One region of the Paraburkholderia sp. SIMBA_030 genome, then DNA from elsewhere that is predicted to be linked to it. Evidence: riboswitches for the same ligand, from Rfam matches in the RefSeq annotation. Region 1 holds a riboswitch; the other holds the start of a gene.
The links. Region 1 has a riboswitch for glycine ahead of SB772_RS29430 (D-amino acid dehydrogenase). Riboswitches for the same ligand answer to the same signal wherever they lie in the genome.
Positions count from the first base shown of each region.

Region 2: it holds a riboswitch for glycine, as region 1 does, so the genes downstream of both, gcvT (glycine cleavage system aminomethyltransferase GcvT) here and SB772_RS29430 (D-amino acid dehydrogenase) in region 1, are expected to answer to the same signal.

Region 1 covers NZ_JAWRXB010000020.1:39,798-44,727, forward strand. Annotated here, with positions in the region: partial or broken gene SB772_RS29425 (BON domain-containing protein) at 1-199, opposite strand, end outside; gene SB772_RS29430 (D-amino acid dehydrogenase) at 605-1,882, opposite strand; glycine riboswitch at 2,029-2,119, opposite strand; gene speB (agmatinase) at 2,412-3,389, shown strand; gene SB772_RS29440 (LysR family transcriptional regulator) at 3,390-4,313, opposite strand; gene SB772_RS29445 (branched-chain amino acid ABC transporter substrate-binding protein) at 4,542-4,930, shown strand, end outside.
Region 2 covers NZ_JAWRXB010000003.1:13,880-18,809, forward strand. Annotated here, with positions in the region: gene SB772_RS05430 (hypothetical protein) at 514-870, shown strand; glycine riboswitch at 1,023-1,125, shown strand; glycine riboswitch at 1,148-1,305, shown strand; gene gcvT (glycine cleavage system aminomethyltransferase GcvT) at 1,386-2,504, shown strand; gene gcvH (glycine cleavage system protein GcvH) at 2,697-3,077, shown strand; gene gcvP (aminomethyl-transferring glycine dehydrogenase) at 3,150-4,930, shown strand, end outside.

The sequences.
Region 1 (4,930 bases):
ATCGGCAACGATCTCAGCCCCGGGTCCGCGACGAGCGCCTGCTTCACCCGGGCGGCAAGCGCAGCGTCGTCAGTGGCGATCTCCCCCGGCGCGGTCACGGACGGCGTCGCCGTCGACTTACAGCCGTGAACACGAACGCGGGCAACGCGAATGCCGCGACGATCAGCAACCGGCTTTTGATGTATGGCGCGTTTCGCATGTCGGTTATGACATCCAGATTCGTGCATTAAGCAGGGACCGCGCCATGATGGATCGCGGTCCGCCGCGAACATCATCGCATATCGCGCCTTCATGAAGCCTCCAATGCCACAGCTACCGGAGCTTTGACAATTTGACCGCATCGGTGCGACAGCGTTGCGCAGGTCATGTTGCCGAGCACTTGCCATCCCGTCACGAGTGCGGCGCAAGAGCCAGTGCTTGTGCGATGCTCAGATTACGCTCAACAAGGTACGATGCACACTTCTCTCCTCGCGGTCGAAGTGTGCATATCCATGGTTAAAGGTCGAGATTCTGGGCCGATATTCCAGTAAGGCAAGATTCGGCCAGTTGTTGACGCTTGCGCATTGCAGAGAGCCGTCACTCGAACGGCTGGTCCAAGCGCTTATCAGACGTTGACCGGCAGGTCTTTTCGCTTTGTCGCGGGCTTCACGCTCGTTAAGTTTGGCATACTACCGGCTACGAGTTCCGCAACAGCTTCCGCAGTCGCTGCCGAGAGCGTCCACCCTAAATGCCCGTGTCCGGTATTGTAGAAAATGTTGCGTCGACGCCCGGGGCCAACCTTGGGCAACATGCCCGGAAGCATGGGGCGCAGGCCGGCCCACGGAATGACGCGCGCCGTCGACATGTCCGGGAAATGATTGCGCGTCCAATCGACGAGGGGCTGGATCCGATCCGAGCGGATGTCACGGTTTATGCCGTTCAGCTCAGCCGTTCCGGCAACACGGAAGCGATCAACGCCGAGACGGCTGGTTACAATCTTGGCGTTGTCGTCTAGTAGGCTGACCCAAGGTGCGGCTTGCTGGCTTCCTGTATCGTCCAGGCAAACCGTGATCGAATAGCCCTTCACCGGATAGACGTTCACGTGGTCTCCTACATACGCCGCTAGAGCACGGCTTCCGACGCCTGCACAAATTACTGCTCGGTCGAAGATATCCGTATCAGGCTGACCTTCGCGCGCGAATGCAATCCTCAGGTCACCGTCCGCAGCCTCGGAGATGGACTGCACGCTCGTGTCGTAGCGGAACTCGACACCCAAACGCACGCAGGCTTGCGCAAGACCACGCGTGAACTTATGAATGTCGCCGGTCGAATCGGACTCGGTGAAGAAGCCCCCGTGGAACTGCCCATGAAGCGCCGGCTCAAGGGCGTGGATTTCGTCAGGCGTCACCGGGCGCCGATCAAGGCCGCCCTCACGTAACAATGCATTGACCTTCGTCGCCGCTTCGAACTCCTTACGGGTGGCATAGAAATGCAGGATGCCACGTCGTTCAAGGTCGAAATCAATTTGTTCCCGCTCAGCGATCGAGAACATATGCTGGCGCGCAGCGATGGCTAGCCGCACTGTTTCTATGGTGTTGCTGCGATAGTTCGGAATCTGGCGCAGGAACTCGCCGATCCAGCTGTACTTGTGCCAACTCGGCCGCGGATTCATGAGGAGCGGTGCGTCGCTCCTAAACATCCAACGCAGGCCTTTCAGCACTGTAGAGCGGCTGTTCCAGACCTCAGCGTTGCTGGCCGACAGTTGTCCGCCGTTGGCAAATGACGTTTCCATTGCCGCATAGCGATGACGTTCGAGAACGGTGACGCGGTAACCTCGCCGAGCGAGGGCGTAAGCAGTGGTGACGCCCGTAATTCCGGCGCCAATGATGGCAATTTGGGACATGACATGGTCCAGTGTTCGTTGAGCATCGCCGGCCGATGTTTACCGGCACCAATGCCCCATCTGTCCATGTACCTGAGAGTTTCGCTAGAACCGGTTACGGTAATAGCTCCCCTTCGGTGGGCGCGCACGCGCCGCTCTCCAGATGTTCTCGCTGCACGGTCCTTTTGCCTGAGAGTTTCCGGGGCGGTTGCTCCGTCGGCGTCGTCGCGGGTGGACGATCTCTCCCGTGCTTCGTTATAGAACAGCGCGAGGGTACTCGTTCAAAGAAACGACAGCAAGTATTTTCAAATGGGCGAGTCAACTTCCTGCTCTTGTACGTGACCGGCCCAATCGCGCTCTGCCTACCTCCGAAGATCGCTTCGGACTATCTCGAAGTGTATTTCTGATTTTTGGCATTTTTCCGTTGAATTTGTTTGCCTAGACTCCGTTCCAGATGCACCGCTGGCCCGTCACAACGGACGACGCCGCAGCGGCGAAGAGGGCGGCCGGTGCGCCGCATATCTGAACCAATAACAGGACGAAGGCAATCATGTCTGAAAACAGCTACGAAACCGGTCGGCTTAATTTGCCCTTTGTTGGAATCTGCACGTTCGCAAAGTCTCCGCTGTGTCTTGACTGGGACAAGATCGATGCGGACGTCGCGGTGATGGGCGCCCCCTTCGACTGCGGGACGCAGTGGCGGGCGGGCGCAAGGTTCGGCCCGCGTTCGATTCGCGATGCGTCGACCCTGTTCTCGTTCGGTCACGGCGGCGCATACGACTTCGAAGACGATGTTGTTTATCTGCCTAGCGACGAAGTTCGTATCGTCGATATCGGCGACGCGGACATGGTGCACACCAACACGGAAAAGAGCCACGCAAACATCGAGTACGGCGTGCGCAAGATCCTGGCGGCGGGCGCGTTGCCGGTGGTGATGGGCGGCGATCATTCGATCAACATTCCGTGCATCAACGCGTTCGAAGGCCAGCAGCCGTTTCATATCGTTCACATCGACGCACACCTCGATTTCGTTGACGAGCGTCATGGCGTGCGGCACGGCCATGGCAACCCGCTACGGCGCGCGGCAGAGAAAAGCGTGGTGTCGGGCATGACGCAGATCGGCATTCGCAACGTGTCGTCGACGGCGCGCGAGGGCTACGCCCAGGCGCGCGAGATGGGCTCCGACATTATTTCGGTGCGCGATCTCCGGCGCCTCGGCATTCAGGGTGTGCTGGACCGCATCCCGAAGGGCGTGCGCTATTACCTGACGATCGATATCGACGGTTTCGATCCCTCGATCGCGCCAGGCACGGGTACACCGAGCCACGGTGGTCTGCTGTACTACGAGGGACTCGAACTGTTCGCGGGCCTTGCTGAACAGGGTGACGTGATCGGCATCGACCTCGTGGAAGTCGCGCCCGACTACGACCATTCGGGTTCGACCTCGATCCTGGCTGCGCAACTGCTGCTGAACACGATTGGCCGCGTGATGCATCAACGCAAAGTAAAACGAAACCTTTCCCGTTAACTATTTGCCGTTTCGCGCGGTGCGGCTTACCTCCTTGGCCGCAGCCCGCAGCTGGTTGCAAAAGGCCTGCACGACCCGCGCCGATTCGCCTCCTTTGCGCGTGATGATCTGAAAATCCAGATGCGTCACGTAGTGCTCGGGATCAATGCGGGTCAATAGACCGTCGTCTACCCAAGGCTGCGCATAGTGAGGCGGCAGAAAGCCAATGTAGTTGCCCGACAGGATGAGCATCGCGCGGCCTTCGACGTTGTCGACCGAGGCTGCGGCCTGCGCCATGTGCAGCAGCTTGAGTTCCTGGCTGCCGAGGTAAGCGCGCGCAGCAAGGCGCTGTTTGCTGAGTACCGACACTGGGACACGGCCACTCGCCCGCTCGTATAACGAGTGGGTCGATGCGCAGTAGAGCCCCTGCTCCTCCCGATAGAGAGGCAAGTAGTCGAGACCGGGAATCTGCGCGGGAAATGGCCCCACGGCCAGATGGAGGCGCCCGTCCAGCACGTGCTGCTCCATGCTGCCTGGTGTGTCGATCTGCACATGCAGGCGGACGTCGGGCGCCATCTGGCCGAATTCCCGAATCGCTGCCGGCAGCGGCGAGTATTTGTCGGTCAAGGTTGCTTCGATCATGCCGAAGCGCAACACACCAGAAAGCTGATTGCGCAACGCGCCGGCTTCCATTTGAAACGTATCGACCGCACCGAGCAGACGTTGCGCGGCGGCGTGCAGCTCCGCCCCTTCGTCTGTTAGCCGGAAACCCGCGCGTCCGCGCTCACACAGTCGCAGTCCGAGGCGTGTCTCCAGCTGCGACATGTATTCGCTGATGCTCGACGCGCCGATGTTGAGAATCGGTTGCGCTGCGGCGAAGCCGCCGCAACGCACGATAGTTTCGAAGATCCGCAACAGCTTAAGATCCGTGTCCTGAACTTGCATCGCGCTGTCCCTCTGTTACTTCGGAAATTACCGAAATGTATTTCATCAATGGTGCATTTTATTGGGGAATTTGGCTACACAGAATTGCTGTCAACTCCACTGCCCAAGGTTCCGTGAATGCGCACGGGCAGCGGAGCGCCAATGGGATATTTTCCAGGCCAAAGCGCAACGCGTTCGCCACCTCCGGCGGCAGGGCGATTTGATACGTCACGATTTGAGGAGAGCACGATGAAAAAATTGGTCGCAGGTGCAAGCTGGTTGACAGCAGCCGCTTTGAGCATGGTGTCGATTCACGCAACGGCGGGCGGGCAGGTGGTGAAGATCGGTTTGACCGGACCCTTGACCGGCCCGCAGGCCGCCATTGGCAAGGACGACGAAAACGGCGTCAGGATGGCGATCGAGCGTCTGAATGCGGAAGGGCTCGTGATCGGCGGTCAGAAGACCCGCTTCGAACTGGTTTCGCAAGACGATGCCGCCGATCCGCGTACCGGGATGACGGTTGCGCAAAGCCTGCTCGACGACAATGTGAAGGTCATTTTTGGGCCTTTCAATTCGGGCGTCGCGATTCCGATTTCAAACCTGGTGAATGTCGCGGGAATCGTGATGGCGACCGTCGC
Region 2 (4,930 bases), on a different contig from region 1:
CAGGAAGGCGCGAGCAGATCGCGCCTTTTCCGTTTACGGCGACACGGGCGCGAAGACGTCAGTGCTGCGCGGCAGTTGCCTGAACCCGGGCTTTGCCGCGCTCCGTGAGCGACGGTTGGTGTACCTAGGACGTGCGCCGAGATGCACTGGGATGTTGCGGAAAAGCCGCGAAAATTGTCCCGGGATTGTCCTGAAGCAAATAAAAATCTTCTTCCGGGGAATGCCGGAATCGGCCGGAATCGCGGAAACCCTTGCTAGATAATGGTTTGACGGGAGGGAGGGAAATTTGTGGATTCCCCCTGTGCGGGGGCAGCGCCAATACCCCCCCCAAAAAAAGAAACTGCCACCGCCGCAGGCGCACAGACAATAAGCGTCGCGAAAGGCAATAAAAACCAAAACTGACAACCCGAAAGGAACATCCCGTTACAAAAAACGCATGCAGGACGTCAGCCCCCGGCAAAGCAAAACCGTTGCTAATCCATTCCTGGCAACAAAACAAAACCCGGAGAATCCATGCATCGTTCTATCCGCGCACTAACCGCATGCGCATTGCTCACCTCGCTGGCCGCCTGCGTGGTGACCCCTCAACCCGCGCCGGCGCCGGCGCCGCGCCCCAATCCGCAGCAAATCGCGGATCAGCGTCTCCATCAGGTCGACGGCCGCATCGATAATCTCAGCCGCCGCATCGACGCCCGCGTGAACGAGGGCTACTACCCGCCCCCGCAAGGCGGCGCCCTGCACCATCGGCTCGACGTGATCCATCAGGAAGCGCACGACATGGCCGCGCAACACGGCGGCGGCATCTCCGGCGACGAACAGCGCGTGCTGAACCAGGAACTGGACAACGCAGCCCGCGCCATCGGCGAATAATCACGCGCCCGCTCAGCCGCTAAAACAACAGCGGCAACAGCGCGGGCTCCCCACGTCCCGCGCTTTTTTTGACGCGCGCCATCCCGCCGCACCAATCGACAAGCCTCTCGCGGACCTTTATTTGACAAGCCCCCGGCCCTCGCGTAAATTCGCCGCACGCGTCGGGAGAGCGCGCAGGCCGCATTTTTTCAGCAGGCCGCGCCGCCGAAGGGGCACACCCGCAAACTCTCAGGCAAAAGGACCGACCGCGTCGAAAAACCCGCCTCACGGCTCAGGTTTTTCGCACTCTGGAGAGCGGCAGTAGCCGTCTGCGTCGTGCATATGACTCAGACTTAGGCAAGCTGCCCACCGAAGGGGCGCGCGTTTCACCGTAGCGATTCGCATCGCATCGCCCGGTAGCGCAATCTCTCAGGTATCGAGGACAGAGGGGTCATGCAACGCATCGCTCGCAGGCATCAGGCCGCGAGGCGTAGCGCCGCATGGCCTTTTTTGTTTCGCGAGACGCCCGAGGCCCCATGACTGAACTGAAACACACCCCGCTCAACGCCACCCATCGTGCGCTCAACGCCCGCATGGTCGATTTCGGCGGCTGGGATATGCCTGTCAACTACGGCTCGCAGATCGACGAACACCGCGCCGTGCGCACCGACGCCGGCATGTTCGACGTCTCGCACATGTGCGTCGTCGATTTCACCGGGGAGCGCGTACGCGCCTTCTTCGAATACGCACTGGCGAACAATGTCGCCAAGCTGCAAACGCCGGGCCGCGCGCTCTACTCCTGTCTGCTGAACCCGAACGGCGGCGTGATCGACGATCTGATCGTTTACTACTTCGGCGAAGATCACTTCCGCGTGGTCGTCAACGCCGGCACCGCCGACAAAGACATCGCCTGGTTCGGCCAACTCAACGCCGAAGGCGGCTTCGGCCTGACCATCACGCCGCGCCGCGATTACGCGATCGTCGCCGTGCAAGGCCCGAACGCCCGCGAAAAAGTCTGGCAAACCGTGCCGGCCGCGCGCGCCGCCACCGAATCGCTCAAACCTTTCAACGCCGCGCGCGTCGCCGACACGCCGTTCGGCGACTTGACCGTCGCCCGCACCGGCTACACCGGCGAAGACGGCTTCGAAATCATCGTCCCGGCGGATCACGTCGAAGCACTGTGGAACGCGCTGCAAACGCAAGGCGTGCGCCCTGCGGGTCTCGGCGCGCGCGACACGCTGCGCCTCGAAGCCGGCATGAATCTGTACGGCCAGGATATGGACGACAACGTCTCGCCGCTCGACGCCGGCCTAGCGTGGACCGTCGATCTGACCTCGCCGCGCGACTTCGTCGGCAAATCGAAACTCGAAGCGAACGGCTCGCAAGCCGCGTTCGTCGGGCTGATCCTGCTGAAGGACAACGGCAAGGCGGCAGGCGTGCTGCGCGCGCATCAGAAAGTCGTCACGCCGCACGGCGACGGCGAAATCACCAGCGGCACTTTTTCCCCGACGATGCAGGAATCGATCGCCTTCGCGCGCGTGCCGAAAGGCGTGCAGCCGGGCGACACCGTTCACGTTCAGATTCGTGACAAAGCCCTTCCCGCAAGCGTGGTAAAACTGCCGTTCGTGCGCAACGGCAAAGTGCTTGCGGTTTAAGCGGCCGGTGCGTTCGTTTCCCATAGGAAAACGCCGGGTCGCCCCAAGTTTTCCGCCCCGCAGGAAATCCCCCCGAAGGAAGTCTCCTTGGGGGATTGGGGGATGGCCCTCTCGGGGGCTTGGCGCAAAGCACCAGGTTTGGGAATCCCCTTTATGAAGTCAATACCGAATCACACCGCATAGGAGCATCCGATGAGCATCCCGGCCGATCTGAAATACACCGAATCGCACGAATGGGTCCGCACCGAGGCGGACGGCACGCTGACGGTCGGCATTACCGACCATGCGCAGGAAGCGCTCGGCGATATCGTCTTCTTCGAAGTCCAGGAATTGGGCAAGACCGTCAACGCAGGCGACACCGTCGCCGTGATCGAATCGGTGAAAGCCGCTTCCGATATCTACGCGCCGGTCTCGGGCGAAATCATCGAAGCGAACACGGCCGTTGCCGACACGCCTGATTCGGTCAACAGCGCGCCGTACGACAGCTGGCTCTTCAAGATCAAGCCGGCCGCCGACGCAACGCAAGATGGTTTGATCGACGCCGACGCGTACGCGAAGTCAATCGGCGCCTGATCCACCTACTCGTTTAAACCGTCAGGTGCGGCGTCCGCCAGGCATGGCGTGCCGCACCGCCAGGAACACCCCATGAAGCTCGAACACCCGGATCGTCTGATGAACCGCACTCCTCTCTCGCTCGCCGCGCTCGAAGTGCATGACGCCTTCGCCGAACGGCACATCGGCCCGGATTCGGCCGACCAGCATGCGATGCTCGAAGCCTTGGGCTTCGCCTCGCGCGCCGCGCTGATCGACGCCGTCATTCCGAAGACGATCCGCCGCAGCGAAACGCTGCCGCTCGGCCCCTTCGCCCAGCCGAAGAGCGAAGCCGAAGCGCTCGCCGCGCTGCGTGAACTGGCGGACAAGAACCAGGTGTTCCGCTCGTACATCGGGCAGGGCTATTACAACGCGCACACCCCGACGGTGATCCTGCGCAATGTGCTGGAAAATCCGGCGTGGTACACCGCGTACACACCGTATCAGCCGGAAATCTCGCAAGGCCGTCTGGAAGCGCTGTTGAACTTCCAGCAGATGATCGTCGACCTGACGGGTCTGGCGATCTCGAACGCATCGCTGCTCGACGAAGCCACCGCCGCCGCCGAAGCGATGACGCTGCTGCAACGCATCGGCAAACCGAAGTCGAACGTGTTCTACGTCGCTGACGACGTGCTGCCGCAAACCATCGAAGTGGTGAAAACGCGCGCGACGCCGGTCGACATCGAAGTGAAAGTGGGCCCGGCAGCGGATGCGGCGAACGCCAACGCGTTCGGCGTGCTGCTGCAATATCCGGGCGTGAACGGCGACGTACGCGACTACCGCGCACTCACTGAAGCGATTCACGCCGCAGGCGGCCATGTGGTTGTCGCCGCCGATCTGCTCGCGCTGACCGTGCTCACGCCGCCGGGCGAATGGGGCGCGGACGTGGCCGTCGGCAATACGCAGCGTTTCGGCGTGCCGGTCGGTTTCGGCGGCCCGCACGCGGCTTACCTCGCCGTGCGCGACGAGTTCAAGCGACAGATGCCGGGACGTCTGGTCGGCGTGACCGTCGATGCGCAAGGCAATCCGGCGCTGCGTCTCGCGCTGCAAACACGCGAACAGCATATCCGCCGCGAAAAGGCGACCTCGAACGTCTGCACCGCGCAAGCGTTGCTCGCGATCATGGCGAGCATGTACGCGGTCTATCACGGCCCGCACGGTCTGAAGACGATCGCGTTGCGCGTGAACCGTATCGCGGCCCTGCTCGCAGCCGGCGCGAAGAAACTCGGCTACACGCTCGTCAACGACACGTTCTTCGACACGCTCACGTTCGAAACCGGCCCGCGCACCCAGGCACTGCACGATGCGGCCACGGCAAAGCGCATTAATCTGCGCCGCGTGAGCGACACGCGCGTCGGCATCTCGATCGACGAAACCACCAAGCGCAGCGATCTGGCCGATCTGCTCGCAGCATTTGCGCAAGCGGCATTTGTCGACGAAGTCCCGCAAATCGACGCCCTCGACGCAGAACTCCCCGCCGAGAACACGGTGCCTGCCGCGCTCGAACGCACCAGCGCGTACCTCACGCACCACGTGTTCAACCGCCACCATTCGGAAACGGAAATGCTGCGCTATCTGCGCAGCCTGTCGGACAAGGACCTCGCGCTCGACCGCTCGATGATCCCGCTCGGCTCCTGCACGATGAAGCTGAACGCGACCTCGGAGATGCTGCCGGTCACGTGGCCCGAATTCGGTCAGATTCACCCGTTCGCGCCGGCTGAGCAAACGGTCGGCTACCGCGAAATGATCGATCAGCTCGAACAGATGCTGGTCGCGGCCACCGGCTACGCAGCCGTGTCGCTGCAGCCGAATGCCGGCTCGCAAGGTGAATACGC